Regions from separate parts of the Nocardioides candidus genome, predicted to be linked through region 2. Evidence: predicted binding sites of a transcription regulator. Region 2 holds the regulator's gene; each other region holds the start of a gene.
The links. Region 2 encodes HrcA, which represses chaperone genes, less so after heat shock. Its sites were predicted from a motif close to TTGGCACTCGNNNNNNNCGAGTGCCAA; they were not measured.

Region 1 (10,286 bases), on a different contig from region 2:
TTCGGCACCGACCTCGCGTCGGCGCGCGCGCTCGACGCGGTGCTGCGCGACGCCTTCGAGGAGGGTCAGATCTTCCGGATCGACCACTTCCTCGGCAAGGAGGCGGTGCAGAACATCCTCGCGCTGCGCTTCGCCAACGGGCTCTTCGAGCCGGCGTGGAACAGGCACACCATCGAGTCGGTGCAGATCGACGTGCCGGAGAAGCTGACGGTCGAGGGACGCGGCAGCTTCTACGAGGGCACCGGCTGCCTGCGCGACATGGTCACCACGCACCTGTGTCAGCTGCTGGGGTTCGTCGCGCTGGAGGACCCGCACGCCTACCGGGAGTCCGCGATCCGCGCCGCGAAGGCCGCCGTCTTCGGCGCGGTCAGGGTGCTCGACCCGGACCGTGTCGTCTTCGGGCAGTACGACGGCTACCGCGACGAGCCCGACGTCGCCGACGACTCCGACGTGGAGACGTTCGTGGCGATCGAGGTCTGGATCGACAACGACCGTTGGCGCGACGTGCCGTTCTACCTGCGCACCGGCAAGGCGCTGGCCGAGGGGCGGCGCACGATCACGATCCGATTCCACGACCCGCGTCACCGCTGGCTCAAGCCGGAGGACGGCGGCACGCCGGCGCCCAACGAGCTCGTCATCGAGCTCGCCGACGACCCGCGGATCGCCATCGACGTCCGCGCCAAGCGACCGGGCCCCGACATGGCGCTCGTGGAAGGCGTCTTCCGGCTCGACCTGGTCGGCGACGCTCCCGGGTCGGACCCGCTCGAGGCCTACGAGCGCCTGCTCCTCGACGTGATGCGCGGCGACCGCACGCTCTTCATCAGCTCGGGCGAGGTCGAGCGGCTGTGGGAGATCTGCCAGCCCGTGCTCGACCGCCGGCCCGAGACGCAGCCCTACGAGCAGGGCTCGTGGGGACCGCAGGACGCGGTCGACCTCCCGCTGGGCGGCTGGCGACTCGGCAACCACCCACCCGACAGGTCGTTCAAGAGCTGAGGTCGACCGCGACGAGCTGGCCATTGCGACCCGGCGTCGGTCCGCCGGTCCACAGGTTCGTCGCGACGTAGAGCGTGTCCCCGTCGAGCGCGCACGAGAAGGCGCCCCGGTCCAGGCCGATCGTCCGGACGAGCTCCCCGCCCTCGGCGACCAGGGTGCAGGACTCGTGCGGCACGTCGGCGTACCAGATCCTCCCGGCCGGGTCCACGCAGATGCCGTCGGGCACGCCCTCGCCGAGGTCGGCCCACGTGCGGCCCTCCCCCAGCGACCCGTCGGCGCCGATGGGGAAGGCGGTCAGCCGGCTCCCGTAGGACTCCGCGACGACGAGCTCGTCCCCGATCACCGCGAGGCCGTTCGGGAACATCACGCCGCCGGCGACCCGCTCGGCACGGCCGTCGGGCGTGACGACGGCGATGAACCCCGGCCGCGGCTCACCGCCGGGGAACTCGAAGTCCACGTTGCCGACGTAGACGAAGCCGTCCTTGGTGACCGTGACGTCGTTAAAGCCGTGCTCGGACAGGTGCGCCAGGTCGGCGTACGTCGCGAAGACACCGTCGGTCTCCTGCACCAGCAGCTCGCGACCGTGCACGACGACCAGCCGCCCGTCGGGGAGGAAGTCGATGCACATCGGGAACGCGCTGCCCCTGGCGACGACCTCGGAGCCGCCGCTCACGAGGGCGTGGACCTCACCGGCACCCCAGTCGGAGACGTAGACGCGGCCGTCGCGGCACCGGGGCGACTCGGGGAAGGCGAGGTCGGAGAGGACGACGTCGATCTTGCTCATGGTGCTGGAGACCGCCGCGGTCACCCGGACTCATCGGCCCCACGTCGACAGCGGCTCCTAGCCACACCGATCCTGGGCCGGGTGACTCAGCCGAGGTTGCGCAGGACGACCACGTCGAAGTCGTTGAAGGCCGAGGCCACCAGATCCGGGTCCCCGTCGCCGTCGATGTCGCCGCTGGCGACGCCGACCGGTCCTCTGCCGATCCCTTCCGGGCTCGTCGGAGCCGCGCTGTAGTTGCCGAACCCGTTGTTGACGAGGATCGTCGCGTCGCCGGAGTTGCCGTTGACCACCGCGAGGTCGGTGTCACCGTCGCCGTCGAAGTCGGCCGCGGTGAGGTCGTTCGGCCGTAGGCCGACCGCCTCGGGACCGGTCGTGCGTTGGGTGAGCAGACCGTGGCCGTTGTTGAGCATGACCGACACGGTGTTGTCCGTGCGGTTCGCGACGGCGAGGTCCGGATGCCCGTCCTTGTTGGCGTCGAGGACGGCGAGGGCGTCGGGCGCGTTGCCCGTCTGCCGGACCGTGATGAAGTCGCGGTAGACGTAGTTGCCGACGCCGGTGTTGTAGAGCACCGAGACCCAGTGCGCGTTGACGCTGGCCACCGCCAGGTCCATGTCCCCGTCCTCGTCCCAGTCGGCCGCGACGATGTCGTGCGGGTCGGCGATCGCGAGCTCCGGGCTCGTGAAGCGGGGCCTGAAGTTGCCGAGGCCGTTGTTGACGAGGATCGCCACCCGCTTGGCGGTGTCCTGGGCGACCGCGAGGTCGAGGTCGCCGTCGCCGTCGACATCGACCGCGGCGACCGCGACCGCCGTGTCGTAGCCGGTCTCCGGGCTGGTCGAGCGCGGCGAGAAGTTGCCGAGGCCGTTGTTCACGAGGATGGTCAGGTCTCCCGAGGAGTAGTTCGGGATGACGAGGTCCAGGTCGCCGTCACCGTCGATGTCTGCGGGCTCGATGTCGGAGGGATTGTCACCCGTCGACTCGGGGCTGGTGCTCCGTGCCGCGAACCTCCCGGCGCCGTTGTTCATGAAGATGGCCACGTGGTCGTTGTCGCCGATCACGTCGCCGAGCGGCTCGGCGACCGCGAGGTCGAGGTCGCCGTCGCCGTCGAGGTCCGCGAGTGCGACCTTCCCGGGCGACCGGTCGAGGTGCTTGGGACTCCCGGGCGCCGGGTCGAAGTCGGTGGATGCCGCCATCGCCGGCAGCCAGCCGCAGAAGGCGACCGCGAGCGCGATCATTGCTGCTCGTCGTGCTCGACGGCCAGACAGCGCGAACAGGACTGTTCGATCGCTCATGGGGGAGCCTTCCGGGGAGCTGAAAGGTGAGGACCGATGCTCTCTCCGGCTGCGCTGGAGCGTCAATGACGCGAAATGACTAGCGAAAGACCCCTACACCCTGAGCTCGCCCACCGCGATCCGCACGGTGAGTGAGTCTCCCGCCATCCGGATGCGACCGCGCAGACCCGCGGAGAGCACCATGGGGAGCACGGACTGGCTGTCGGCGGGGGCGGTCAGCACGATCTCGTCCGCACCGCGGGCGCGCGCCATCCGGGCGACGTCGGAGAGCAGCTTGGTGCCGAGCCCGCGGCGCTGCCAGGCCGGCTCGACCCACATGTCGACCGGCCAGGGGGCGTCGGACTCGGCCGGCGTCTCGTGCCAGGCGCGGCCGACGACCCGGCCGCCGACGAGGCAGGACACCTCGGCCTCGCCCGTGACGTAGGTCGGCTCGGAGGCGTCGGCCGTGGCCGGCGCGGCGGGCGCCTGCCGGCTCAGCACGTCACCGACGAGCTCGGCCAGCGCCGAGCCGCGGGCGCGCTCGGCGGGGGTGAAGGGCGCGTCGCGCCGGACCTGGATGACCGCGGTGCCGACCGTCATCTCCAGAACGTCCTCCGAGCCGTGGCTCGGCTCGATGTCGGCGTCGAAGAGGTGGGCGACCACGTCGGGGAAGGAGGCGGGGTGGTCGAGGATCTTCTGCGCCGCACGCACGTAGCGGGTCGGTTGGTCGTCGAGCGCATGCTCGTTGACCGACTGCGCCACGACGGACTCGCCACCGGAGCGACTGACGACGTCGACGACCTCGGCCTCGCCCCAGTCCGCTGGGCTGTCGAGCACCACCTCGACGGTCGCGATGCTCGGATCGTCACCGCCGAAGACCTGGATCGCGCCGATGTTCACCCCCGCGGTGCCGCACTCCTGCGCCAGGGCAGCGAACTTGCCCGGGCGGTTCGGCAGGTCGGCGCGCACCCTCCACAGCATGGGTTCAGCATGCCTCATCGGACGGGACCTGTTCGCCCGCCGCGACCGGGATCTTCATCCGGTTCTGAGGCGGCGGGATCGGGCACGTCGTGAAGGCGGTGTAGGCGCACGGCAGGTTGGTGGCCCGGTTGAAGTCGAGCACGACAGTCCCGTCAGGCCCCGGCGGCGGGGCGGAGAGCTGGCGCCCGGCGCCGTACGTCGTGCGGCCCGATGTCGCGTCGGAGAAGAGCAGCCACAACCCGCCCTCGTCGTCGAGGGCCACGAGGCGCTGCTCCTCCCCGTCGATCCGGAAGGTCACCTCCCCGACCGCGTCCTCGACGACGGCGTCGGGAAGGTTCTGGATCTCGATGTCGGTGGGCGCCACCGCCGCGTAGGGGTGGAACGTCGCGGCCACCTGCCAGTGCCGGGAGGGCGGGTAGGTCGGGGTCTCCCGGTGCTCCGTGCGCAGCGCGTGCGCGGGATCGCGGGGCCGGAGCAGCACGGCACCGCCGCGGCGCGCGACCTCGATCCGCAGGTCACCCGACTCCGCGAGGATCCCGCTCTCGTCCACCTCTCCGATCACGGCCCGGCCCGCCAGGTCACGCCCGTCGAGGCTCAGCCGCTCGTCCTCGCCGAGCTCGACGACGACGCCGTCCGGCCCGAAGGACCACGCGCCGGGCACGCCGGGGATCCGTGCTGGTGCGTCGTCGAGCCAGTGCAGGCCGGTGATGGCCAGGAAGCCGTGCGGCGAGACCAGCCGCTGCTCGCGGGCCTCGTGCCAGTCGCGCCACTCCCCGAGAAAGGTCGCATCGTCCACCGGGGAAAAAATGCACCGAGTCGGCTCCTTTGACAAGAGCCGACCCGGTGGACGTGCGGGATCGATCAGTGACCGTGGCCGTGACCGTGCCCGTGGCCGGTGCCTGCGTCGGGCTCCTCCTCCTCGGGCTTGTCGACCACGAGGGTCTCGGTCGTCAGCAGCATCGCGGCGATCGAGGCCGCATTGACCAGCGCCGAGCGGGTCACCTTGACCGGGTCGAGGACGCCCTGGGCGACCAGGTCGCCGTACTCGCCGGTGGCGGCGTTGTAGCCGTTGCCGACACCGAGCTCGCGGACCTTGGTGGTGACGACGTAGCCGTTCTCACCGCCGTTCTCGGCGATCCAGCGCAGGGGCTCCTCGGCGGACTTGCGCACGATGCGCACGCCGATCGCCTCGTCGCCCGTGAGGCCGAGGTCCTTGTCGAGCACCGACACCGCGTGGATGAGCGCGGAGCCACCGCCGGGGACGATGCCCTCCTCGATCGCGGCGCGCGTCGCGGAGACGGCGTCCTCGATGCGGTGCTTCCGCTCCTTGAGCTCCACCTCGGTGGCCGCGCCGACCTTGATCACGCAGACGCCGCCGGCGAGCTTGGCGAGACGCTCCTGGAGCTTCTCCTCGTCCCAGTCGCTGTCGGCGGCCTCGATCTCCTTGCGGATCTGCGCCACCCGGCCCTCGACCTGCGCGGAGTCACCGGCGCCGTCGACGATCGTGGTGCTGTCCTTGGTGACGACGACGCGACGGGCCTGGCCGAGCGACTCGAGACCGATCTGGTCGAGCTTGAGGCCGACCTCGGGCGCGATGACCTGACCACCGGTCAGGATCGCGATGTCCTGCATCATCGCCTTGCGGCGGTCGCCGAAGGCAGGGCTCTTGACCGCGACGGCGGTGAAGGTGCCGCGGATCTTGTTGACGACGAGCGTCGAGAGGGCCTCACCGTCGACGTCCTCGGCGAGGATGAAGAGCGACTTGCCGGCCTGGATGACCTTCTCCAGCAGGGGCAGCAGGTCGGCGATCGCCGAGATCTTGCCCTGGTGCAGGAGGATGTACGGGTCTTCGAGGACGGCCTCCATGCGCTCCGTGTCGGTCACGAAGTAGGCGGAGATGTAGCCCTTGTCGAACTGCATGCCCTCCGTGAACTCGAGCTCGGTGCCCATGGTGTTGGACTCCTCGACGGTGATGACACCGTCCTTGCCCACCTTGTCGAACGCCTCGGCGAGCAGGTCGCCGATGTGGCTGTCGCGGCTGGAGATCGTGGCCACGTTGGCCATGTCGTCCTTCGACTCCACCTCGCGGGCCGACGCGAGCAGCGCGTCGGACACGGCCTGCGCCGCGGCGTCCATGCCGCGCTTGATGCCCATCGGGTTGACACCCGCGGCCACGGCGCGCAGGCCCTCGTGGACCATCGCTTGCGCCAGCACGGTGGCGGTCGTCGTACCGTCGCCGGCGACGTCGTTGGTCTTGGTCGCGACCTCCTTGGTGAGCTGCGCACCGAGGTTCTCGAACGGGTCGTCGAGCTCGATCTCACGCGCGACCGTCACGCCGTCGTTGGTGATGGTGGGGGCTCCCCACTTCTTGTCGAGGACGACGTAGCGGCCCTTCGGGCCCAGCGTCACCTTGACCGCGTTGGCGAGGGCGTCAACGCCCCGCTCGAGGGCGCGGCGGGCGCCCTCGTCGAACTCCAGGATCTTCGGCATTCGTCTACTCCTAGTAGAGAGGGTCCGAGCCCGGGAGCGGCGAGCTTGCGAGCCGGTCCCGAAAGGCGAGGAGATTGAGGAGGCCGAGGCACACCGGCGCGTCAGCGCCGGTGTGCCTCGGCCGTCTCGAAATCAATCAGGAAACGACGGCGAGGATGTCGCGCGCCGAGAGGATGAGCAGCTCCTGGCCGGAGTACTTCACCTCGGTGCCGCCGTACTTGCTGTAGATGACCTTGTCACCGACAGCGACGTCGAGCGGGACGCGGTTGCCGTTGTCGTCCACCCGGCCGGGGCCGATCGCGAGGACCTCGCCCTCCTGGGGCTTCTCCTTCGCGGTGTCCGGGATGACCAGGCCGGAGGCGGTGGTCTGCTCGGCCTCGAGCGGCTTGACGACGATGCGGTCCTCGAGCGGCTTGATGTTGATCGACACGTCGATCGACCTCTTTCTCACTTCGATATCTGGTGTGCAGGTCCGACGGGCTGACGCCCGCCCACGTTTGGTGCTTGCCTCCAGGAGTACGCCGTCGCGGGGGTCGCACTCTCATCGGCAAGCGCTGGCACACTCATGACGAGAGTGCCAACGCCGAAACTAGCACTCACGGCCAACGAGTGCCAGAGGGACCCCTGGGTCCTCGGCCCCGCACGCTGCCCGGCGCTGACGACGGAGGACCCGCCGGCGCCGCGACAACACCGACCAAAGTCGGTTGACCGTGCCGCACCGTCAACCACTAGCGTCGGGGCCATGTTCGGTGCGCTCGGAGCTTTCGTCACCCGTTTCCGCTGGTACGTCATCGCCGCGTGGGTCGTGATCGCCGTCCTCGTCGGCGCGTTCGCGCCCGCCCTGGAGTCGACGCAGGACAACTCGGAGTTCCTGCCCGACCACTACGAGTCGATCAAGGCGATGAACCTCCAGAGCGACGAGTTCGCCCAGGCATCGGCGCCCGGCGCGATCCTCATCGTCGAGCGCGACGGTGGCGGCAAGCTGTCGGGCGACGACCAGAAGGCCGCGATGGACATCGCCGGCAAGCTCGGGCCCGAGCTGTCGAAGAAGACCTTCCAGCAGACCGTCGTGATGACCGACGAGAAGGGCAACCCGAACCTGTCGGCGGACGGGACGGTCCTCCTGGGTGTCATCCCGCTGGCCGAGGACGCGAGCGGCTACGACCCGCAGAACATCGACGACGGCAAGGACCTGCGCGACGACATCGAGAGCCTGACCGACGGCACCGACCTCGAGATCCGCACGACGGGCACCGTCCCGCAGAGCCTCGACTCCCAGGAGTCCGGCGACAAGACCCTGCTCATCGTCGGCATCGCGACCGTCGTCCTCATCATCGGCCTGCTCGCGCTCATCTTCCGCAGCGTGCTGATCTGCCTCCTGCCGATCGTGACGGTCGCACTCGTGTCGGTGATCGCGACGGGTGCGATCGGGTGGGCCAACAAGGTCTTCGACCTCAAGGCCGACTCGTCGGTCGAGCAGATCCTCGTCGTGGTCCTCTACGGCGTCGGCACCGACTACATCCTCTTCTTCCTCTTCCGGCACCGGGAGCGGCTGCGCCAGGGAGCGGCCGTGAAGGACTCGGTGATCCACAGCCTCGACCGCGCCGGCGAGGCGATCGCCTCCGCCGGTGGCGCGGTGATCGTGTCGTTCATGGCGCTGATCCTCAGCTCGCTCAGCATCTTCCGGGCGATCGGCCCGGCCCTCGCGATCGCCGTCTTCGTCACGCTGCTCGCGGCGCTGACGCTGGTGCCCGCGATCGTCTCGCTGCTCGGCAAGGCGCTCTTCTGGCCCTCGAAGTCCTGGCAGCGCGAGCCGCAGCACGGCACGTTCAAGAAGTTCGGCGACACGGTCGGGAAGCGGCCCGGCATGATCGCCCTCGCCTCCGGTGGCGTCATGACCGTGATCGCGCTGGCGGCGCTCGGCTTCAACCCGTCCTTCGACTTCGCCTCCAGCCTGCCCAAGGGCGTGGAGTCGACCGAGGCGCAGCACACCCTCGAGGACCACTTCTCGAAGGGCGCCGCCGATCCCGTCCCGGTGCTGGTCGACACCCAGGGCGAGGACGTGACCGCGGAGGACCTCGCACCGCTCAAGACCGCGCTCGGCGAGGCCGATGGCGTCGACAAGGTGAGCGACCCGGTCGCCTCGAAGGACGGATCGGCCTACCAGCTCTACGTGACCCTGACCGACGACCCGACGTCCGACGCGGCCCAGGACAACGTCGCGGGCCCGATCCGCGACGCGGCCCACAAGTACACGCCCGACGGCACCGAGGCGTACGTCGGCGGCACGCCCGGCATCTTCGCCGACATGTCGAAGGCGATGGCACGCGACTACAAGGTCGTCTTCCCGGTCGCGGCGATCGTCATCATGCTGATCCTCGCGCTGCTGCTGCGCAGCCTCGTGGCCCCGTGGTACCTCATGGCCGCGGTCGGTCTCGGCTTCGCGGCGACCCTCGGCGCCACGGTGATCGCGTTCCAGCACATCGGCGGCGAGCCCGGCCTGATCTTCATGCTGCCGATCTACATCTACCTGTTCGTCACGGCCCTCGGCACCGACTACAACATCTTGATGATCGCGCGACTACGCGAGGAGGCCCGCGAGGGCCGGGAGCCCCGCGCCGCTGCCGCGTTCGCGGTCAAGGAGGCCGGCCCCACCATCGCGTCGGCCGGTGTCATCCTCGCCGGCACGTTCGGCTCGCTGATGCTCGGCGGCAACACGCTGATCGTCTCGATGGGCTTCGCCCTCGCCATCGGCATCCTGCTCGCCGCCTTCGTGATGGCGATGTTCTTCACGCCGTCGCTGACCGCGCTCATCGGGCACGCCGCCTGGTGGCCCGGCCACGGCGACGAGGAGCGCCCGCACCGCGAGGTCGAGACCACCACCTGACAGGATCGGCGGGTGGACCTGGAGTCTTTCCGCTGGCTGCTCACCGACGAGGGGCAGGCGCTCCTCGCTCGGGCGACCGAGCTCGTGGACGTCCCCGAGCTCCGGGCGCAGGCCGAGCTCCGTCGTACTGCTCCGCCGGAGGCGGTGGCGACCGCCCTGACCCAGGTCGAGCTGCGCGCCAAGGCGGAGGCGAAGTTCGGCGACCTTGCCGCCCGGCTCTACTTCACCCCTGACGCGTTGGAGCAGGCGACCCGCCTCCCGGTGTCCACGCACCGCGCGGGGCGCTACGGCGCCTTCGGCGCGACCACGTTGATCGACCTCGGGTGCGGGATCGGCGGCGACCTGATCGCCGCGGCGCGCACCGGGATGGTCTGCGCCGGTGTCGACCGCGACCCCGTGCGGGTCGCCGTCGCCGAGGCCAACCTCGCGGCGCTCGGACTTCCCGGCGCGGTCCAGGTCGCCGACGCGACGACCGTCAACCACGCCCCCTTCGACATCGCCTTCGCCGACCCTGCGCGCCGCACCGGAGCCGGCCGCAGCTTCGACGTCGACGACTGGGTGCCGCCGTGGTCGTGGGTCACCGAGCTGCTGCGCCGCGACGCCTGCGTCAAGGTCGCCCCCGGCATCCCCCACGACCTGGTGCCCGCCGGCGTCGAGGCCGAGTGGGTCAGCGACGGCGGCGAGGTCAAGGAGGCCGCGCTCTGGTCCGGGCGTACGGCGACCGCCGACCGTCGCGCCACCGTGATCGGCCCCGGCGGGCTGGCATCGATCACCGACGAGGACGACCCGGGCGTCGACGAGGTCGGGGTCGGTCCCGTCGGCGACTACCTCTACGAGCCGGACGGCGCGGTCATCCGCGCCGGCCTGGTCACCGCGGTCGCTG
Region 2 (10,286 bases):
CATGACATCGGGGGACGAGTACGACGACGAGCCGCTCGAGCTCGCCGACGAGCTCGCCGACCCGGTGTGGTTCCCGGGCCAGCACCTGCCCGCGGAGGCTCGGCGGATGGGCCTGACCCACCACGTGCCGGACGGTGCCCTGCTCGACTTCGCGGGCTCGCTCGACGGCGCCAAGCTCTACCACCGGGTCGCCGCCTGGTTGCTGCTCGTCGTCTTCGGCCTGCCCGTGCTCTTCGCGGCGATGCGGGCGTTCCAGGCGTTCTGACCCGGCTGGGGCTCAGCCCGGGGGCCAGCCCATCGTGCGCCCGCCGAGCACGTGCAGGTGGGCGTGGAAGACGGTCTGGTGGGCGGCGGGGCCGGTGTTGAACACCAGGCGGTAGCCCGCGTCGGGACCGTCGATGCCCTCCTGGACCGCGATCTCCCGGGCGGCGTCGAAGAGGTGCGCTGCGGTCGCGGGCTCCCCTTCGGCGAGCGCCGCCGCGTTGGGGTAGTGGCTGCGCGGGATCACCAGCACGTGGGTCGGCGCCTGGGGGCTCAGGTCACGGAAGGCGAGGGTGGTCGCGGACTCGTGCACGACCGTCGCGGGGATGTCGCCGGCCACGATCTTGCAGAACAGGCAGTCCGGGTCTGTGGGAGAGGTCACGTCCCCACTCTCCCAAATCGGGGCGCGCCGGGGTCAACCGGTCGCGTGCGGCAGGCGTGCAACTACCGTGACCACCTATGCAGCGACTGTCGGGATCGCGCCGTCCCCCTCGTGGGGACTCGCTGTGACCGACGAGCGTCCGGAAGGCGCGACCGGGACGGTCGACGCCGACGCCGGCGTCGAGGCGCTCTACCTCGGCCACTGGGACCGCCTGGTGCGGCTCTCCGTGCTGCTGGTGCACGACCAGGGCAGCGCCGAGGAGATCGTGCAGGACGCGCTGGTCGCGGTGCACCAGCGGTGGGACCGCCTGACCGACCAGGACAAGGCGCTGGCCTACCTGCGGCAGGCCGTGGTCAACCGGTCGCGGTCCGCGCTGCGGCACCGCGGAGTGGTCACCCGCTACCTGGCGCGTCAGCAGGCTCCGGAGCACGAGGCCGGCGCCGACCGCGCCGTGCTCGGGGACAGCCGGCGCCAGATGGTGCTCGATGCCCTGCAGCAGCTCCCCCGCCGCCAGCGCGAGGTGCTGGCGCTGCGCTACTACCTCGACCTCTCCGAGGCCGAGATCGCCGAGACGCTCGGCATCAGCCGGGGCGCGGTCAAGAGCCACGCCTCGCGAGGGGCGGCCGGTCTGCGCCCCATCCTGGAGGCTCTCGGCCCGGACCTGAGGACAGATCTGTGAACGACATGACCCCCGGCGACGACGAGCTGCGCGGGCTCTTCCACGACGCCGTCGCCGACGTGGAGCCCGCCGACAGGCTGGGGGAGGTCCGCCGCCGCACCAGCGGCCGTCGCGCTCCCTCCAGGCGGTGGGTGCCGTTGCTCGCGGGCGCGGGCGCGGTCGCCGCGACCGTCGTCACCGCCGCCGTGGTCGTGAGCACCGTCGACGACGACGCGCCCGACCACGACACCCCCGTGGCGAGCAGCTCGCCCAGCACCGACAGCACGGAGCCGCCCGCGACGGCAGCCGCGGGCATCTACTACGTCGCCGAGACGCCGACCGGACCGCGCCTCTACCGCGAGTTCCAGGCCGTCGGCTCGACCAGCGATCCTGCCCAGAAGGTGCTCATCGCCCTGCAGCGGCTGACCACCGACTCCGGCCCGCGCGATCCCGACTACCGCACCCTGTGGCCGGCACGCTCGTTCAGCTCGGTCCAGGTCGCCGACGACCGCGTCGTCGTCGACCTCGGCACCGACGACGCCCTCGTCGCCGGCCCGGGCGGCCCCGCCGAGGGACGGTACGGCGTCCAGCAGGCCGTCTACACGGCCGAGGCCGCACTGAGCCAGACCCTGCCGGTGGCGTTCGTGCGCGACGGCCGACCGGCCCCGACGGTCCTCGGGGTGAAGGTCGGCGACCTCGTCGACCGCGACCGCAGCTTCGACCTCACCGCGCCGGTCAACATCACCGACCCTGGCGAGCGGCTGGCGGTCGACGGCGACACCCTGCAGGCCAACGGCACCATCTCGGCCGACGTGGCGGGCCCCGTGCGGTGGACCTTGGCGCACGACGGGGACGTCGTCGTACACGGCCAGGCGCAGCCCCTCGACATCACCGGCGCCGACGCCCGCGCCACGCTCGGCGCGCCGGGCTGGGAGACGGAGCCGATCGACATCAGCGGACTCGCACCCGGGACCTACGTCTTCACCGCAACCGTCACCGGCACCGGGCAGACGTCCGACGCGCCGGCCCAATTCAGCGACACGCGCACCATCACCGTCCGCTGACCGCCCCCGACCCGGAGGATCGAACCATGAAGCGCCACACCTTCCCCCTCGCCCTCACCGCGGTGCTCTCGATGATCGTGCTCACCGGGTGCGGCGGCGACGACGAGCCCACCAAGGCCGACGACCCCGCCACCTCGGCCGCGTCGCAGCCGACGTCCCCCGACTCGACGGCCTCGACGCCCTCGAGCACCGAACCGGCGGCGACCGAGACGACGACGGACGCCGGCTCCCCCGAGACCACCTCCGTGCCGGTCTACTTCGTCGGGGACACCCCGCAGGGGACCCGGCTCTACTCCGAGCAGCGCGAGGTGGAGGCCGACAACCCCCCGGGTGAGTCCGTGGCGCTGCTGATGGCGGGCGACGTCACCGATCCCGACTACCGCACGCTGGTGCCGGCGGGCAGCCTCGGCACCGACGTCAGCTTCGACGGCACGGGCGCGGACGGCTTCTACACGCTGAACCTGACCGACGCGCAGTGGGCCGAGCGGCCGGCCGGGATGTCGAAGAGCGAGGCGCAGCTCGCCGTCCAGCAGATCGTCTACACCCTCCTGTCCCAGGCCGCGGCCGGCGACATCGACGGCGCCAAGGGCGGCGTCGACTTCTACCTCGACGGGGAGAGGACCACCTTCCTCGGCGTCGCCGGCACCGCCAGCCCGGCGGCCTCCCTCGACGTCCGTGCGCTGGTGAACGTCTCCTCGCCCGCCGAGGGCGAGACGGTCAACGGGTCGTTCCAGGCGAGCGGCGCAGCCAGCTCCTTCGAGGCGACCGTGCCGTGGGAGATTCGCGACGACGCGGGGGCGGTCGTGCAGCAGGGGTTCGCCACGGCCGACGGCTGGGCCGACAAGCTCTACCCGTGGCAGAGCGACGTCGACGTCAGCAAGCTCGACCCCGGCACCTACACGTTCGTCGCGCTCACCGACGACCCGTCGGACGGCGAGGGCGCCGGCCCCACCGAGGACTCGCGCACGATCGTCGTCGAGTAGCCGGCCGCTACTCCACCCGGCCGAACTCCAGGTGGTGGCGCAGCTGCTCCAGCCCCGCCACCAGGTGCCGGCCCGCGATGCCGCGGGCCATCCGCTCGGCGAGGCGACCCATCACGAGTCCGCCGAGCTGCACGGTCATGGCCATCGACACCTCCGCACCGTCGGGGTGCTCGACGACCTCGACCAGCATGGAGTGACGCGTGCCGCGCACCGAGTGCCAGCGCATCGACGTCGCATCGCTGACCACCTCGACCCGGCCGCCCACGTGGATCGCGCCGATGTCGAGGAACATGTCCCACAGCTCGATGCGGTCCGCGACCCGCTCGATGAACTCGAACCGGCCGAGACCCGCCACCAGTGGGAGCATGACCCCGGGATCGGTGGCCACCTTCGCGACGACGTCGAGAGGACGCCGTACGACGATCCTCTCCGTCGCCGTGGTCGCCATCAGCCCAGCACCGGCAGGATCGTGCGCGCGGCGAGGGAGGACAGCGCCACCTGCATCGTCGAGGTGACGTAGTCGTAGGCCTCGTCCCAGTCGGGGTCGGGGCCGAAGCGCTCGCGTAGGTCGATCGGCGGGAGCACCTGCATCCGGATCTTCGCCGGGAGCGGCACGTGCGGCAGCCCGCCCGGGAGGAAGCCCCACGGGAAGCTCAGCGTGAGCGGGACCGACTTGATGCGGAGGTACTTGTCGAAGCCGAGCACCTGCGCGGTCCGCCGGCCGTCGTTGAAGATGTAGACGGTCTCCTGGCCGCCGGTCGCCACGACCGGGACGATCTTCACGCCGGCGTCGTGGGCCAGCTTGAGGAAGCCCTTGCGGCCGTCGAACACGATCCGGTTGCGGTCGCGCGTCGGGCGCAGCGCCTCGACGTCGCCGCCCGGGTAGACGAGCACGTTGGCGCCCTGGTCGAGCACCTCGCGCGCCCGGTGGGGTCCGGCCTTGACCATCCCGAACTTGCGCGCGAGGTCGCCGATCAGCGGGGTGTCGGTGATGATCCGGTGTGCGAGGCCGATCAGCGGGCGGCCCTCGACGGTGAAGTAGGTGTTGTAGGCGAGGAGGAAGAGCCAGGTGTCGGGCACGCTCGCGCCGCCGCTGTGGTTGCCGACAAAGAGCACCGGCTCGTCCGGCACGTGCTCGAAGCCGTCGACCTCCGCGCGGAAGTAGAGCTCGAAGGCGAGCCAGAGCCGGGGCAGGATGCGCCGGATGTACTCCGGGTCGCGGCCCTCGATGCCGTCGGGGACCCGCTGCCGGATCGACGGCAGCCGCAGCAGCGCCATCCGGCACCTCCTCCGCTCGCGTCTGTGTGTCCGAGCCGAAGACTAGTGTCTCGCGGGTGCCCCAGCGTCTGAGCCGCCAGCGCCTGAACCGCACCCTGCTGCTCCGCCAGCACCTGCTCGAGCGGGTCGCCGCCACCCCGGAGGAGATGACCCGGCACCTGGTCGGGCTGCAGGCGCAGGAGAACCTGCCGCCGTACCTCTCCCTCGCGGCGCGGCTCACCGACCTCGACCCGCACGACGTCAGCCGCCTGCTCACCGAGCGAGCGCTCGTGCGGCTGCTGACGATGCGCGGCACGATCCACCTGCTGACGCCGGAGGACGCCGCCGTGCTCCGCCCCTGGGTGGCGCCCCGGATCGAGCAGGAGATCCGGGTCAGCCAGTCGATCGGCGACGCGCGCGAGCTCCCGCGGGCCGACGTCGAGGCGGCACTGCGGGAGGTGCTCGCCGACGGTCCGCTCCCCCAGAAGGACATCGGAGCCCGCCTCGCCGAGCGGTTCCCCTACGGCGCCACCCAGCTCGGCCAGCTCGCGCGCAGCGCCGCGCCGCTCGCGCAGCTGCCGCCCCGCGGTTGCTGGAAGGCCTCCGGCGGCGTGGTCTACGACTACGTCGACCGCTGGACCGGCGTCCCGATGGCCGAGCCCGACGTGCCCGCGCTGGTGCGCCGCTACCTGCGCGCCTTCGGTCCCGCGACCGCCGCCGACGTCACCGCCTGGTCCGCGGTCACGGGGATGGGGCCGGTGCTCAAGGGCATGGACGACCTCGTGCGGCACGAGGGCGAGGACGGCAAGGTGCTCTACGACGTCGAGGGCGCGCCGCTCGCCGACGAGGACGCACCCGCCCCGGTCCGGCTCCTCGGCACCTACGACAACCTGTGGCTCTCCCACGCCGGGCGCGACCGGGTCACCACGCCCGACACCCGCAGGATGTGGATGGGCACCAACGGCGGCGTCGGCAACACGGTCTTCGTCGACGGCTGGCTCACCGGCATCTGGCGGGTCGTCGACGGACGGGTCGTCGTCGAGCACCTGCACCGCGACCTCACCCCCGTCGAGCGCGACGGGCTCGCCGAGGAGGTCGCGCGGGTGGAGGGGCTGCTGGCTCGGTGACGACGTCGCGGGGGCCGGCCCTCGCGCGGTTGCTCGTTTCCCAAGGGAAACGGATCACCCCCAGCGCGAGGTCCGCGTCAGCAGCGCGGCGACGGCAGCGACGCCGGCTGTGGAGGTGCGGAGCACCTCGTCACCCAGGCGTACGGCGACCGCACCTGCCCGGACGAACCCGGCGACCTCCTCGTCGGTGAGGCCGCCCTCGGGACCGACGACGACGAGGATCTCGCCGGCGTCGGGCACGGCGAGGGCGCCGACGGGCTCGCGCGCGCCCTCGTGGAGCACGACGGCCAGGTCGGCCGCACCGACGAGCCCGATGACGTCGGGGGTGGCCGCCAGGGGCGCGACCTCGGGGTGCCACGCGCGTCGGGCCTGCTTGGCGGCCTCGCGGGCGGTGCTCTGCCACTTGGCGTGCGACTTCGCGGCGCGCTCGCCCTTCCAGACGGCCACGCTGCGGGCGGCGGCCCAGGGGACGATCGTGGCGACGCCGATCTCGGTCAGCACCTCGACCGCGAGCTCGCCACGCTCGCCCTTCGGCAGCGCCTGGACGACGGTCACCCGCGGCGCGGGCTCCTCGACCGACGCGAGCTCGGTCACCACGACGTCGAAGGACCGCTTGCTCGCCGCGCTCACCTCGCCGGTCGCGACCACACCGGCCCCGTCGGCGAGGGTGACGGCCTCGCCGACCCGCAGCCGGCGTACGACCACGGCGTGGTGGGCCTCGTCGCCCTCGACCGTCACCACCTCGCCGGCCGTGACGCCGGCGAGCGAGGGCACGAGGTGCTGAGGGAGCGTCACCGGACCGCCCGGGAGGTCAGTGCTGGTTGAAGGCGTCGCGGAGGCGGCCGAAGACCGACTTCTGCGCGGGCTTCACGTGGCCGGTGGGCTGCTCCTCGTCGCGCGCCTGGGCGAGCTCGCGCAGCAGCTGCTCCTGCCGCTCGTCGAGCCTGGTCGGCGTCTCGACCGACACCGTGACGATCAGGTCGCCGCGCCCGCCGCGCAGTCCGGGCACGCCGTGCCCGCGCACCACCGTCTCGGTGCCGGACTGCGTGCCGGGCGGGATGTCGAGCGCGAAGGAGGTCTCGAGCCCCGACCCGGCCGCGCCGTCGGCGCCGGCCAAGTCGGCCTCGAGCGTCGGCAGCGTCAGCGAGGTGCCGAGCGCGGCAGCGGTCATCGGCACGGCGACGACGCAGTGCAGGTCGTTGCCGTGGCGGGTGAAGGTCGGGTGCGGGGCGACGTGGATCTCGACGTAGAGGTCTCCCGGCGGACCGCCGCCGGGGCCGACCTCGCCCTGCTCGCTGAGCTGCACCCGGGTGCCGGTGTCGACGCCCGCGGGGATCTTGACGGTCAGCGTGCGCCGCGAGCGGACCCGTCCGTCGCCCGCGCACTCGCGGCACGGGTCGGGGATGATCGTGCCGAACCCGCGGCAGGCCGGGCAGGGTCGCAGGGTGCGGATCTCGCCGAGGAACGACCGCTGCACGTGGGCGACCTCGCCCTGGCCGTGGCAGGTCTCGCAGGCCACCGGCTCGCTGCCGGGTGCCGCGCCGTCGCCGCCGCAGGTCGTGCAGCGCATGGCGGTGTCGACCTTGAGCTCGCGCGAGACGCCGAACGCGGCCTCGGCGAGGTCGACCTCGAGCCGGATGAGCGCGTCCTGGCCGCGCCGGGTGCGGGGCCGCGGTCCGCGCGTGGCGCCGCCGGCGGAGCCGCCGAAGAAGGCGTCCATGATGTCGGTGAAGGAGAAGCCGGCGCCCTGACCGCCGAAGCCGCCGGCGAAGGGGTCGCCGCCGCGGTCGTAGGCCGCGCGCTTCTGCGGGTCGGAGAGCACCTCGTAGGCCGCCGACACCTGCTTGAACTGCTCCTGCGCCTCCGGGTCGGGGTTGACGTCGGGGTGGAGCTGGCGGGCGAGGCGCCGGTAGGCCTTCTTGATGGCGTCGGCGTCCGCGTCGCGGGCGACACCGAGGAGGTCGTACAGGTCCTGACTCACGTGGTTCCTTGCTGCTGGATGACGGTGTTACGGGAGGACGGGGCCGGTCAGCCCTCGTCGAGGATGCGGGAGACGTACTTGGCGACGGCGCGCACCGCCGCCATCGTGCTGGGGTAGTCCATGCGGGTCGGTCCAACGATCCCGAGCGACGCGAGCGCGTCGCCCGGTCCGTAGCCGGTGGCGACGACGCTGGTCGAAGCGAGCTCCTCGAAGGGTCCCTCGGCGCCGATCCGCACGGTGAGCGCGCCGCTGCCCGACGCCTCGCCGAGCAGCTTGAGGAGCACGACCTGCTCCTCGAGCGCCTCGAGGAGCGGACGTACGGCGGAGTCGAAGCTGTCGCCGAAGCGGGCCAGGTTCGCCGTACCGCCGACGGCGATGCGCTCGTCCGAGCGGTGGTCGCTCATCGCCTCCACCAGCGTCTCGACCACCGACGTGGTCACCGGCGAGGCCGGAGGGTCACCGGCGACGAGCGCGGTCAGCGCGACGACGGCGTCGGAGATCTGCTCGCCGGTGGCGGTCAGGTTGATCCGCGAGCGGAGCGCGACGAGCTCGTCGTCGGCAAGGTCGCGGTCGAGCTCCACGAGCCGCTGCTCGACCCGGCCGGTGCTGAGGATCAGCACGACCAGCAGCCGCATGGGGGTCAGCGCGACGATCTCGATGTGCCGCACGGTCGATCGCGAGAGCGTGGGGTACTGCACGACCGCTACCTGACGGGTCAGCTGGGCGAGCACACGGACCGAGCGGTGCACGACGTCGTCGAGGTCGACGGCACCGTCGAGGAAGGTCGTGATGGCCCGGCGCTCGGCCTGGCTCATCGGCTTGAGGGTGGTCAGCCGGTCGACGAACAGCCGGTAGCCCTTGTCGGTCGGCACCCGGCCGGCGCTGGTGTGCGGCTGGTGGAGGTAGCCCTCCTCCTCCAGCGCCGCCATGTCGTTGCGGATCGTCGCCGGCGACACGTTGAGCCCGTGCCGCTCCACGAGCGCCTTGGAGCCGACGGGCTCCTCGGTGGCGACGTAGTCCTCGACGATCGCGCGCAGCACGGCGAGCCTGCGGTCCTCCTGCATCTCGCCTCCTCTGGCACTCGGGTCTCGTGAGTGCCAAGAGTACCCGCCCGCGGCGGTTCCACTAGCGTCCTCCCATGCCCTTCACCGAGATCGCCGACCGGGTGTGGGTCGCCCACTACGAGTTCATCGACCTCAACATCGGCCTCGTCGGCGGCAGCCGCGGCCTCGCCGTCGTCGACACCTACGCGTCGGGCCCCCTGGCGCGCGACGTCATCGACGACATCCGGGCACTGGGCGCCGGCGACGTCGTCGCCGTGGTCAACACCCACGAGCACTTCGACCACACCTTCGGCAACGGCACCTTCCGCCAGGAGTACGGCGACCTCCCGATCCACGCGACCGAGGAGGCCGCCGCGCGCACGGTCGCCAGCGGCGAGGCGTGGAAGGCCAAGTCGGAGCAGTACGACGACCCGCGGGTGCCCGACATCCGCGCGACCGAGATCGTGCCGGCCGACCGCACGTTCAGCTCGGCCTCCGTGCTCGACCTCGGCGACCGCGCGGTCGAGCTGGTCCACCCCGGCCGCGGCCACACCGGCGGCGACCTCGTCGTCCGGGTGCCGGAGGCCGACGTCGTCCTGGCGGGCGACCTGGTCGAGCAGTCGGGCCCGCCCGCCTACGGCGCCGACAGCTTCCCGCTCGACTGGCCGCTCACCCTCGACCTGGTGACCAACCTGATGACGCCGGCCACCGTGGTGGTGCCCGGGCACGGCGCCGTCGTCGACCGCGAGTTCGTCTTCGACCAGCGCGCCGACATCGGCGTCGTCGCCGAGACGATCCGCGACCTCGCCGGCCGGGGCGTGCCGGTCGCCGAGGCGCTCGCCGCCGCGGAGTGGCCGTTCCCGAGCGAGCGGCTGGCGGACGCCGTACGCCGGGGCTACGAGCACCTCCCCCGCGCCCAGAAGCGGCTCCCCCTCATCTGAGGATCGTCGGGCCGTTCGCGGGTATCGCTCCGGCATGACCAACCTGCCTGCGCCCGAGCCCGAGCCCGACGAGGCGCCTGTCGACGACCCCTACGACGACCCCGACCTCACCAAACAGCACGACCTGCCTCCCGGCGTGGAGCAGGAGGGACCGAACCCGCTCCACTAGGAGAAGGCCGGGTCCGCGGCCGCGGCGCGTACCGCCGCGAAGACCTCGAGCGGTTCGGCCTTGCCCTTGAGCGGCATGGTGCCGCGCGACACCAGCGTCACGTCGCGCTGGAGCATGCTCGCGGTGGCGCCGGTGATGAGGACGTCGTCGCCGGTCTCGCGGGTCGCCGCCTCGACCCGCGCCGCCACATTGACCGCGTCGCCGATCACGCTGAAGTTCAGCCGGCCCGCACCGCCGATGGACCCGGCCACCACGCGCCCGGTGTTGACGCCGACCGCGACCGAGAGACCGGTGCCGGCCCGCGCGGTCGCCTCGACGATCGCGAGCGCCGCCTCGACGGCCCGGTCGGCATGGTCGAGGTAGGGCTCGGGCGCGCCGAAGACCGCAAGCAGCCCGTCGCCGATGAACTTGTCGACGTGC
Region 3 (10,286 bases), 720 kb from region 2:
GCGACGAATTCCGGCGGCCCTCCAACTTCGGGCCCCCCGGCGTGCGTTGATGGGGTGTGAGCACCGACGAGGAGGCGTTCCGCCGCTGGGCGGGTGAGCGGCAGCTCGCGCTCCTCCGCACCGCTGTGCTGCTCACCGGCGACCACCACCGCGCCGAGGACCTGGTGCAGGAGGCGCTCACCAAGGTCGCCCTGCGCTGGCGACGGCTCGCGTCCGGCAACCCGGACGCCTATGCCCGGCAGATCATCGTGCGCGACAACATCTCCTCGTGGCGCAAGCGCCGCAGGGAGCACGTCGTCGCCGAGCCCGTCGACGTCGGCACCCGCGACATCGGCCCGGGCGTCGATCGGCGGCTCCTGCTCGACGATGCACTCGCCGGGCTCACCCCACGCCAGCGGGCCGTGATCGTCCTCCGCTACTACGACGACCTCACCGAGCGCGCCGCCGCCGAGGCGATGGGCGTGAGCGTCGGCACGATCAAGAGCCAGACCAGCCTCGCCCTCCGGCGGCTCCGTGAGGCGGCGCCGGAGCTGGCCGAGCTGTTGAGGGAGGAGTCCTGATGAGCGACCATCGACTGCGCGACCTGCTCGAGGATCGCGTCGCCGAGATCGCCACGGCCGACCTGGTCGACGGTGCGTGGGAGCGGGCCCACGCCGTACGCCGGCGGCGCGCCGCCGTCACCGCCTCGGTCGTCGTGGCCGCGGTCGTCGGCACGACCGGCGTGGTCGTCGGCACGAACGGCGGGCACGACCCGGCGCCGCCGGCCGGCTCGCCGACCAGCACCTCCACCTCCCCGTCGCCGGAGGTGCACAGCGGTCCGAAGGCGCACCGTGCCGGGTCGTACGGCGGTGCCGACGTCTGGTGGGCGCCGGCACCCGCGCAGGAGTGGGAGCTGCCTCCGTTGACCGGCACCCCGCTGCCCCCGGTGGTCGACCTGTCGCCGGGACGGCCCGCGTGGCCCGGAGGGATGGCGGCGGTCGGCATCGTCCAGCTCTGGGGCGACGACCCCGGGCGGGTCGTCGTGATCGGGTCCGACGGGGCGTCGTACACGCTCGACACCTCGCGGCTGGACCCGGTCGCCGACGGTGGGGGCAACCAGCGCCCGCCCGTCACCCAGGCGAGCCTGGCGCCCGACGGTCTCCACGCCTTCTTCGTCCAGGAGCGGTCGCTGGAGGTCTACGACGTCGTCGCAGGATCGTGGGCGAGCATCCCGACCGCCCGGTGGGCGGCCGAGGGCGCGTCGTGGGACTCCGACGGGCTGATCGAGGTGCCGGTCCTCACCTCGGACGCCGGGAGGAAGCGGCTGTTCTCCGCGAGCGGTGAGGACCGGGGGACGACGCTCGACCCGACCCGCACCATCGTGCTCGCGGACGGCGACGACCCCTACGGGCGGGCGTCCTGGGGGAGCGGCGGCTGGTGGGCCGGCTCGCTCTACCTCGCCGGGCCGCTCGAGACCGACGACGGCACCTATCGCAGCATCGACGCGGTCGCCGTGGTCGACGGCACCCTGAGCGGTCGCCCGTTCGCGGCCGACATGGTGCTCGCCATGCGGCCGTGGTCGGGGGACGACGCGCGATGGAAGCAGTGCTGCCCGGTCCTCGGCTGGGCCGACAACCGGACGGTGCTCTTCGAGTCCCGCTGGGCGGGCGCGGCGATCCTGGCGTGGCGGATCGGCACGCCCTACGTCTACCGGGTCTCCGACATCGGCGGGTGGACGCCGGGCGAGGAGTCCTTCGTCGCGAGCTTCGCCGTCGCCGGACGCTGACCTCCCGTCACGTCTGCGGCTCGGTGCGGGTCAGGTCGTCCTCGGAGGCCAGGTCGGCCTGCACCCGCGGGTCGTCCTTGTCGGCGAAGTAGTCCGCCGGCGCGGTGTGGTCGCGACCGTTGGGCACCTTCGCGGCGTTGAGCGCGAGCGTGACCAGTGCCGCCACGACCACGTTGAGGACGAACGCGGTCATCGCGATGTAGCCCATCTCGCCGATGCCGGGGATGTCGGCGACGCTGCCGCCGAAGTGCGAGCCGGTGGCCGGGTTGATCACGCGGTAGGCCGCGACCGTGCCGTAGACCATGCCGACCGCCCACCCCGCCAGCAGCCCCCACCGGTGGAACCAGCGGGTGAAGAGGCTGAACACGATCGCCGGGAAGGTCTGCAGGATCCAGACGCCCCCGAGCAGCTGGAAGTTGATGGCGTTCTGCTTGTCCAACGTCAGCACGAAGACGAGGGCGAACAGCTTCACCACGAGCGACATGAGCTTGGAGACCTTCGCCTCCTCGGCCGGCGTCGCGTCCTTGCGGATCCACTCCTTGTAGACGTTGCGGGTGAAGGTGTTGGCGGCGGCGATCGACATGATCGCCGCCGGCACGAGCGCTCCGATGGCGACCGCGGCGAAGGCGACGCCGGCGAACCACGCGGGGAACTGGTCCTCGAAGAGCTGGGGGATGACCAGCTGCGCGTTGGGCTTGCCGTCGGCGCCGACCGGGTTGGTGCCGGCCGCGATGGCGACCCAACCGAGCAGGGCGAGCAGCCCCAGCACGAAGGAGTACGCCGGCAGGATGGCCGCGTTGCGTCGCACGGTGTTGCGGCTGTCGGACGACAGGCTCGCGGTGACCGAGTGCGGGTACATGAAGAGCGCCATGGCGGATCCGAGCGCGAGGGTGGCGTAGGCCCAGTACTGCCCGGCGCCGGGCAGGAAGACGCCGGTGGGCTTGCCGGTCGCCTCGCTGGTCGTCGCCATCTTGTCGCTGGCCGCTCCGAAGACCGCGTCCCAGCCGCCGACCTGCGAGGGCAGGTAGATCACGGCGACGATGACCACCAGGTAGATGAGGAAGTCCTTCACGAACGCGATGACGGCCGGCGCGCGCAGGCCGGAGGAGTAGGTGTAGGCCGCGAGCACGGCGAACGCGACCAGCAGCGGCAGGTCGCGCACGACCACGTTGTCGTTGCCGCCGAGCCCGGCCACCTCGAGGACGGCCTGGATGCCGACCAGCTGCAGCGCGATGTAGGGCATGGTCGCCACGAAGCCGGTGACCGCGACGGCGAGCGAGAGGCCGCGGTCGTCGTACCTGCCCCTGACGAAGTCGGCCGGCGTGACGTAGCCGTGGCGGTGGCTGACCGACCACAGCCGCGCCATGAAGAGGAAGATGATCGGGTAGAGCACGATCGTGTAGGGCACGGCGAAGAAGCCGGCCACGGCGCCGGTGGCGAACATCGCGGCCGGCACGGCGACGAACGTGTAGGCCGTGTAGAGGTCGCCGCCGAGCAGGAACCAGGTGACCCAGGTGCCGAAACGGCGCCCGCCGAGGCCCCACTCGTCGAGGCTGTCCATGTCGGCCGCCCGGCGGAAGCGCGTCGCGAGGAAGCCGAGGACGGTGACCACCAGGAACAGCGCGACGAGCACCGACATCGCCACCCAGTTGACGCCGTCGCCCGCGGCGAGCGGGACGGGCACGCCGAGCGCGCTCATCGTCGCGCCGCCAGGGTGAGCCGGTAGGCGGTCCAGGTCAGCGCCGAGGTCAGGAAGACCCACACGAACTGGTACCAGAAGAAGAACGGGAAGCCCCAGAGCTCCGGCTCGTCCTTCGCGTAGCTGCCGACCCACATCAGGGCGACCACCGGGATCACCAGCAGCACGCCCGCGAGGGCCATCTTGCGCTTGTCGGTTCGGGGGACCGCGGCGTCGCCGGAGCGCGCCGGATCCCGGCCTTCCTTGCCCGAGATCATGCTCGGACGCTACTCACGGTCGGCGCGGCGTCAAGAGGTTGCGTCGCAGCAACGACGCCGCGCTTGCACTCGCCTGGGTCGAGTGCTAAACATGACGTTGGCACTCTCGACATGAGAGTGACAAGTTCCTGGCTCGGTGAGTCGAGGTCAGCAGCGTCGGCGGGAAGGGTCCGTCGGATCGGTCTGGCCGTCCGTCGCGGGCGACGACCCGGGTCCGCCAGACATCTCATTTGCGAAGGAATCGCAGGAGTTATGCCGAAGCTGATTGCTTTCAACGAGGAGGCCCGGCGCGGTCTCGAGCGAGGTATGAACACGCTCGCCGACGCCGTCAAGGTCACCCTCGGCCCCAAGGGCCGCAACGTCGTGCTGGAGAAGAAGTGGGGTGCCCCCACGATCACCAACGACGGTGTCTCCATCGCCAAGGAGATCGAGCTCGAGGACCCCTACGAGAAGATCGGCGCCGAGCTGGTCAAGGAGGTCGCCAAGAAGACCGACGACGTCGCCGGCGACGGCACGACGACGGCGACCGTCCTCGCCCAGGCGATGGTCCGCGAGGGTCTGCGCAACGTGGCCGCGGGTGCGAACCCCATGGGTCTCAAGCGTGGCATCGAGGCCGCCGTCGCCGCCGTGTCCGAGCAGCTGCTCGGCATGGCCAAGGAGATCGAGACCAAGGAGCAGATCTCCTCGACCGCCACCATCTCCGCCGGTGGCGACACCACCGTCGGCGAGGCCATCGCCGAGGCGATGGACAAGGTCGGCAAGGAGGGTGTGATCACGGTCGAGGAGTCGAACACCTTCGGCATCGACCTCGAGCTCACCGAGGGCATGCGGTTCGACAAGGGCTACATCTCGGCCTACTTCGTCACCGACCCAGAGCGCATGGAGACCGTGCTCGAGGACGCCTACGTCCTCATCGCCAACTCCAAGGTCAGCAACGTCAAGGACCTGTTGCCCCTGCTCGAGAAGGTCATGCAGTCGGGCAAGCCGCTCGTCATCATCGCCGAGGACGTCGACGGCGAGGCCCTCTCGACCCTGGTCGTCAACAAGATCCGCGGCACCTTCAAGTCCGTCGCCGTCAAGGCCCCGGGCTTCGGTGACCGCCGCAAGGCCATGCTGCAGGACATCGCGATCCTGACCGGCGGCCAGGTCATCTCCGAGGAGGTCGGCCTCAAGCTCGAGTCGGCCGGACTCGAGCTGCTCGGCCAGGCGCGCAAGGTCGTCATCACCAAGGACGAGACCACCATCGTCGAGGGTGCGGGCGACGCGGGCCAGATCGAGGGACGGGTCAACCAGATCCGCGCCGAGATCGAGAAGTCGGACTCCGACTACGACCGCGAGAAGCTGCAGGAGCGCCTCGCCAAGCTGGCCGGCGGCGTGGCCGTCATCAAGGTCGGCGCGGCCACCGAGGTGGAGCTCAAGGAGCGCAAGCACCGCATCGAGGACGCCGTCCGCAACGCCAAGGCTGCGGTCGAGGAGGGCATCGTCGCCGGCGGCGGCGTGGCGCTCGTCCAGGCCGGGCTCGGCGCGTTCGCCAAGCTCGAGCTCGAGGGTGACGAGGCCACCGGTGCCAACATCGTCAAGGTCGCCATCGAGGCGCCGCTCAAGCAGATCGCGATCAACGCCGGTCTCGAGGGTGGCGTCGTGGCCGAGAAGGTCCGCGGTCTCGAGGCGGGTCACGGCCTCAACGCTGCGACCGGCGAGTACGTCGACATGATCGGCAGCGGGATCATCGACCCCGCCAAGGTCACCCGGTCGGCGCTGCAGAACGCTGCGTCCATCGCGGCGCTCTTCCTCACCACCGAGGCCGTCGTCGCCGACAAGCCGGAGAAGGCCGCCCCCATGGGCGACCCGTCCGGTGGCATGGGCGGCATGGACTTCTGAGCCCACCGGCGGAGAAGTCACTCACGCACCACCACAGGGCCCCTCGCTCCGGCGAGGGGCCCTGTGCCCATTTCCCGGCCAACCTCGGACCAACGGTGCGGACCTAGCCTCACCCCCATGGAGGCACCTGTCACCGACCTGGCGCGCCGGTTGGGCGACACCGGCTACCTGTGCGACGCCGACCTGGCGACGGTCCTCCACCTGGCGCTCGCCATGCACCGGCCGCTGCTCCTGGAGGGTGAGCCGGGCACGGGCAAGACAGCGCTGGCGGAGGCGATCGCCGAGGCGCTCGACCAGCCCCTCATCCGGCTGCAGTGCTACGAGGGCATCGATGCCACCCAGGCGCTCTACGACTGGGACTTCCCGCGCCAGATCCTGCACCTTCGTGCGCTCGAGGCCCTCTCGGGCGGCGTCGACGGTCCGCGGGACGTGGTCGAGGCCGAGAAGGGTCTCTACGACGAGCGGTTCCTCCTGGCCCGCCCGTTGCTGGCCGCGCTCCAGCAGAGCCCTGCGGTGCTGCTGATCGACGAGGTCGACCGCGCCGACGACGAGTTCGAGGCGTTCCTGCTCGAGGTCCTCGGCACCTTCCAGGTGACGATCCCGGAGCTCGGCACCGTGCAGGCCGCGACGCCGCCGGTCGTCGTACTGACCTCGAACCGCACGCGCGAGCTGCACGATGCCCTCAAGCGGCGCTGCCTCTACCACTGGATCGACCACCCGGGCCTCGAGCGCGAGATCGCGATCGTGCGGTCGCGCGCGCCGGAGGTCAGCGCCGAGCTGGCCCGTCAGGTGGTGGGCGTGGTGCAGCAGTTGCGCGACGGCGCCGACCTCATCAAGCCGCCGGGCGTGGCGGAGACCCTGGACTGGGCGCGGGCGCTGCACCACCTCGGCACGACCGAGCTCGACCTCGGCACCGCGGCGCGGAGCCTGGGCGCGCTGGTGAAGTACCGCGACGACGCCGAGCGGGTGCGGGCGGCGCTCGACCGGATGCTGACGCCATGACCACGACCACCCACGAGGCCGACGAGGTGCTGCTCGGCTTCGCGGCGGCGCTGCGGGCGGCGGGCGTCGCGGTGACCCAGGACCGGGCGCTGGCCTACCTCGAGGCGGTCGCGCACGCGGGCCTGGGCGACCGCGCGACGACGAGGGTCGCCGGCCGGGCCACGCTGTGCGCCTCGCCGGAGGACCTGGCCCGCCACGACCGGATCTTCGAGGAGTGGTTCCGCGAGGACCGCGCGCTGACGGTGGCGCCCGACCAGGCGCCCGCGCGGCCGCCGGTGCGGGTGCTGCTGCCCGACGACCTTGCCGACGCCGGAGCCGGTGCGGAGGACGCGGACGGCCCGGTCCGGGCCGCGGTGAGCACCACCGAGGTGCTCCGCCACCGCGACGTCGCCACCCTCGACGCGGCCGATCGCGCCCGTCTGGCCCTGCTCTTCGACGCACTCCCGGTCGCGCCACCGGTGCGCCGGGCGGTCCGTCGCGCTCCTCATCGCCGCGGCGAGGTCGACGCCTCCCGCACCCTGCGCGCGAGCCTGCGCCAGATGGGCGAGCCGGCCCGCATCCACCGGCGGCAGCGCGCCGTGCGGCCGCGGCGGGTGGTGCTGCTGGTCGACGTGTCCGGCTCGATGAGCGGGTACGCCGACGCGCTGCTGCGCCTCGCGCACCGGATCGTCGGCGCTGCGCGCCCCGGTGGCGTCGAGGTCTTCAGCGTCGGCACCCGGCTGACCCGGCTGACCCGGCCGATGGGTCTGCGCGACCCCGATCGCGCCATCAGGGCGGCTGGTGACGCGGTGCCAGACTGGTCGGGTGGCACGCGACTCGGCGAGACCCTCAAGGCATTCCTCGACCGGTGGGGGCAGCGCGGCCTGGCGCGCGGCGCGGTCGTGGTGATCCTCAGCGACGGGTGGGAGCGCGGTGACGCCGCGCTGCTGGGCGAGCAGGTGGCCAGGCTGCGGCGGCTGGCGCACCGCGTGGTCTGGGTCAACCCGCACCGCGGCAAGCCCGGCTACGAGCCGGTGCAGCAGGGCATCGCGGCCGTGCTGCCGCACGTCGACGACCTCCTCGCCGGCCACTCGTTCGCGACCTTCTGCGCGCTGCTGGAGGTGATCGGCGATGCGTGAGGTGCTGCCCGAGCTGCTGAGGTGGTGGGAGGCCGGCGAGACCGTCGGCGTCGGCACCGTGATCGCGACCTTCCAGTCCGCGCCGCGCCCGCCGGGCGCCTCGATGCTGGTCGGGCCGGACGGCTCGGCGGTGGGATCGGTCTCCGGAGGCTGCGTCGAGGGAGCGGTCTACGAGCTGGGGCAGGAGGTGGTCGCCTCCGGCACCCCGGTGCTGCAGCGCTACGGCGTCAGCGACGACGACGCGTTCGCGGTCGGCCTGACCTGCGGCGGGATCCTCGACGTCTACGTCGAGCGCGTCGACCAGCAGACCTTCCCGGAGCTCGGCGAGATCGCCCGCGAGATCGAGGCGGGCAGCCCGATCGCCGTGGCGACCGTCGTCGAGCACCCCGACCCGGCCATGCTCGGTCGTCGCGCCCTGGTGCGGGCCGACGCGATGAGCGCGAGCCTGGGCTCGGAGCGGATCGACGACGCGGTGCACGACGACGCGCTCGGACTGCTGGCTTCGGGCCACAGCGGCACGCTCACCTACGGTCCCGACGGGGAGCGCCGCGGCGAGGGCATGCGGGTGTTCGTGTGGGCGTTCGCGCCCCGCCCGCGGATGCTCGTCTTCGGCGCGATCGACTTCGCGGCGGCGGTGGCCCGGGTCGGCAGCTTCCTCGGCTACCACGTCACCGTGTGCGATGCCCGGCCCGTCTTCGCCACAACCAGCCGCTTCCCCGATGCCGACGAGGTCGTCGTCGACTGGCCGCACCGCTACCTCGCCGCCGAGCACGAGGCCGGCCGGATCGACCCGCGGACGGTGGTCACCGTGCTGACGCACGACCCCAAGTTCGACGTACCCCTGCTCGAGGTCGCGCTACGCCTGCCCGAGCTCTCCTACGTCGGCGCGATGGGCTCGCGCCGCACGCACGACGACCGCCTCGCCCGGCTGCGCGAGGCCGGGCTGACGGACGCCGAGATCGATCGGCTGAGCAGCCCGATCGGGCTCGACCTCGGCGCGCGTACCCCCGAGGAGACCGCGATCAGCATCGCCGCGGAGATCGTCGCCGGCCGCTGGGGCGGGAGTGGCGAGCCGCTCGCGACCACGGCCGGACGGATCCACCGCGACCTCTCGTGAGGGTTGCGGACCGGGCCTAGAGTGGCGGACATGGCGCGTGCGGAGCTGCAGGCCCGACGGACCGAGGCGGTCACCGCCTGGGCGCGCTTCATGGAGCACGCCGGCGACGTCGACCGGCTGGTGCGACCCGAGATCCTGCACAGCTGGACCCGCTCCGAGGCCGCGTTGCCGCCGAGTGTCGAGGCGGCGCCGCTGGCCGACGAGTCCGAGACGGCCTCGCTCTGGAAGGGCTCGCCGCTGCAGGTCGCGGTGGAGCGGGTCGAGGAGGAGCTGCGCCGCACGGCCGAGGACGGCGACCTCGTGGTGGCCGTCACCGACCCGCAGACCCGGATCCTCTGGACCTACGGCGGCAGGGTGATGCGCCGCCGCGCGGAGAGCGTGAACTTCGTGGCCGGCGGGCGGTGGGACGACCGCTCCGTCGGCACCAACGCCCTCGACCTCGCCAACCGTGCCGACCAGCCCTCGATGGTCTTCAGCGCCGAGCACTACGCGCCCATCGTGCACAACTGGGTCTGCTGGGCGGCACCCGTGCACGACCCCGTCAGCGGCGTCCGGCTCGGCGTGCTCGACATCTCCACGACCTGGGACCGCACGCACCCGATCGGCCTGGCGACCGCCCGCGTCCTCGCGACCCTGATCGAGCAGGCGATGCCGAGCTCGCGGATGCTGCACGGCGACGAGGTGACGGCCGACCCCGGCCTGGTGATGACGCTGCTGGGCACCGCCGAGACTCGCATCGACGGGCAGCGGTTGCTGCTCAACCGCCGCCAGACCGAGGTGCTGGCGCTGCTCGCCCTGCACCCCGAGGGCCTCTCGCTCGACCAGCTCCACGCCATGCTCTACGGCGACGAGGCCGTGACGTTCTCCACGCTCAAGGCCGAGGTCTCCCACCTGCGCCACGCCCTCGGCGGCCAGCTCGCCTCGCGGCCCTACCGGCTGCTGATGCCGATCGCGACGGACGTCGAGCACGTGCTCGCCCTGCTGCGCCGTGGCCAGGTCGCGGCCGCGCTCGACGCGTACGGCGGCGACCTGCTTCCCGGCACCAACAGCCCCGCGCTCGCGGAGATGGCCGACTACCTCGCCGTCGCCGTCCGTGAGGCGCTGCTGGCCGACCCGTTGCCCGACGCGGTCCTGCGCTACAGCGAGCTTGCGCCGTACGACTCCGAGGTGCTCGAGGTCTGCCTCGCCTCGCTGCCGGCCGTCAACGGCCGCGCGCACCCCGCCGTGCCGCTCCTGCGCGCCCGGCTGGCGATCGCCACCTCCGCTGGTTGAGGCGCGGGCCCAGCGAGCCTCGCAACCGCGCAACCATCCGCCAACCTTCGATCCCTAGCGTGACCTGGGTCACCGACCCAAGGGAGCGTCATGACCCGGATCAACCTCACCGTCGACGGTCAGCAGGTGGCCGACGACGTCGAACCCCGCATGCTGCTCGTGCACTACCTGCGCG

Region 1: a site for HrcA is predicted at 7,106-7,132, ahead of groES (co-chaperone GroES). Genes of this name have one in related genera too.
Region 3: a site for HrcA is predicted at 3,784-3,810, ahead of groL (chaperonin GroEL). Genes of this name have one in related genera too.

The regions. Positions count from the first base shown of each region.
Region 1 covers NZ_JBGGWC010000002.1:568,342-578,627, forward strand. The annotation lists gene zwf (glucose-6-phosphate dehydrogenase) at 1-993, shown strand, start outside; gene ACAX67_RS12390 (SMP-30/gluconolactonase/LRE family protein) at 983-1,801, opposite strand; gene ACAX67_RS12395 (FG-GAP repeat domain-containing protein) at 1,864-3,009, opposite strand; gene ACAX67_RS12400 (GNAT family N-acetyltransferase) at 3,160-4,026, opposite strand; gene ACAX67_RS12405 (DUF1684 domain-containing protein) at 4,031-4,822, opposite strand; gene groL (chaperonin GroEL) at 4,888-6,516, opposite strand; gene groES (co-chaperone GroES) at 6,653-6,946, opposite strand; gene ACAX67_RS12420 (MMPL family transporter) at 7,259-9,403, shown strand; gene ACAX67_RS12425 (class I SAM-dependent methyltransferase) at 9,416-10,286, shown strand, end outside.
Region 2 covers NZ_JBGGWC010000001.1:1,913,158-1,923,443, reverse strand. The annotation lists gene ACAX67_RS09535 (hypothetical protein) at 2-265, shown strand; gene ACAX67_RS09530 (histidine triad nucleotide-binding protein) at 278-643, opposite strand; gene ACAX67_RS09525 (SigE family RNA polymerase sigma factor) at 768-1,322, shown strand; gene ACAX67_RS09520 (GerMN domain-containing protein) at 1,319-2,365, shown strand; gene ACAX67_RS09515 (Gmad2 immunoglobulin-like domain-containing protein) at 2,392-3,348, shown strand; gene ACAX67_RS09510 (hypothetical protein) at 3,356-3,796, opposite strand; gene ACAX67_RS09505 (1-acyl-sn-glycerol-3-phosphate acyltransferase) at 3,796-4,626, opposite strand; gene ACAX67_RS09500 (winged helix DNA-binding domain-containing protein) at 4,683-5,732, shown strand; gene ACAX67_RS09495 (16S rRNA (uracil(1498)-N(3))-methyltransferase) at 5,787-6,527, opposite strand; gene dnaJ (molecular chaperone DnaJ) at 6,544-7,713, opposite strand; gene hrcA (heat-inducible transcriptional repressor HrcA) at 7,761-8,777, opposite strand; gene ACAX67_RS09480 (MBL fold metallo-hydrolase) at 8,852-9,697, shown strand; gene ACAX67_RS09475 (hypothetical protein) at 9,732-9,866, shown strand; gene ACAX67_RS09470 (adenylate/guanylate cyclase domain-containing protein) at 9,863-10,286, opposite strand, start outside.
Region 3 covers NZ_JBGGWC010000001.1:1,191,362-1,201,647, forward strand. The annotation lists gene ACAX67_RS05880 (ATP-grasp domain-containing protein) at 1-60, shown strand, start outside; gene ACAX67_RS05885 (SigE family RNA polymerase sigma factor) at 57-560, shown strand; gene ACAX67_RS05890 (hypothetical protein) at 560-1,765, shown strand; gene mctP (monocarboxylate uptake permease MctP) at 1,773-3,464, opposite strand; gene ACAX67_RS05900 (DUF3311 domain-containing protein) at 3,461-3,721, opposite strand; gene groL (chaperonin GroEL) at 3,974-5,602, shown strand; gene ACAX67_RS05910 (AAA family ATPase) at 5,720-6,604, shown strand; gene ACAX67_RS05915 (vWA domain-containing protein) at 6,601-7,722, shown strand; gene ACAX67_RS05920 (XdhC family protein) at 7,715-8,839, shown strand; gene ACAX67_RS05925 (transcriptional regulator) at 8,870-10,111, shown strand; gene ACAX67_RS05930 ((2Fe-2S)-binding protein) at 10,202-10,286, shown strand, end outside.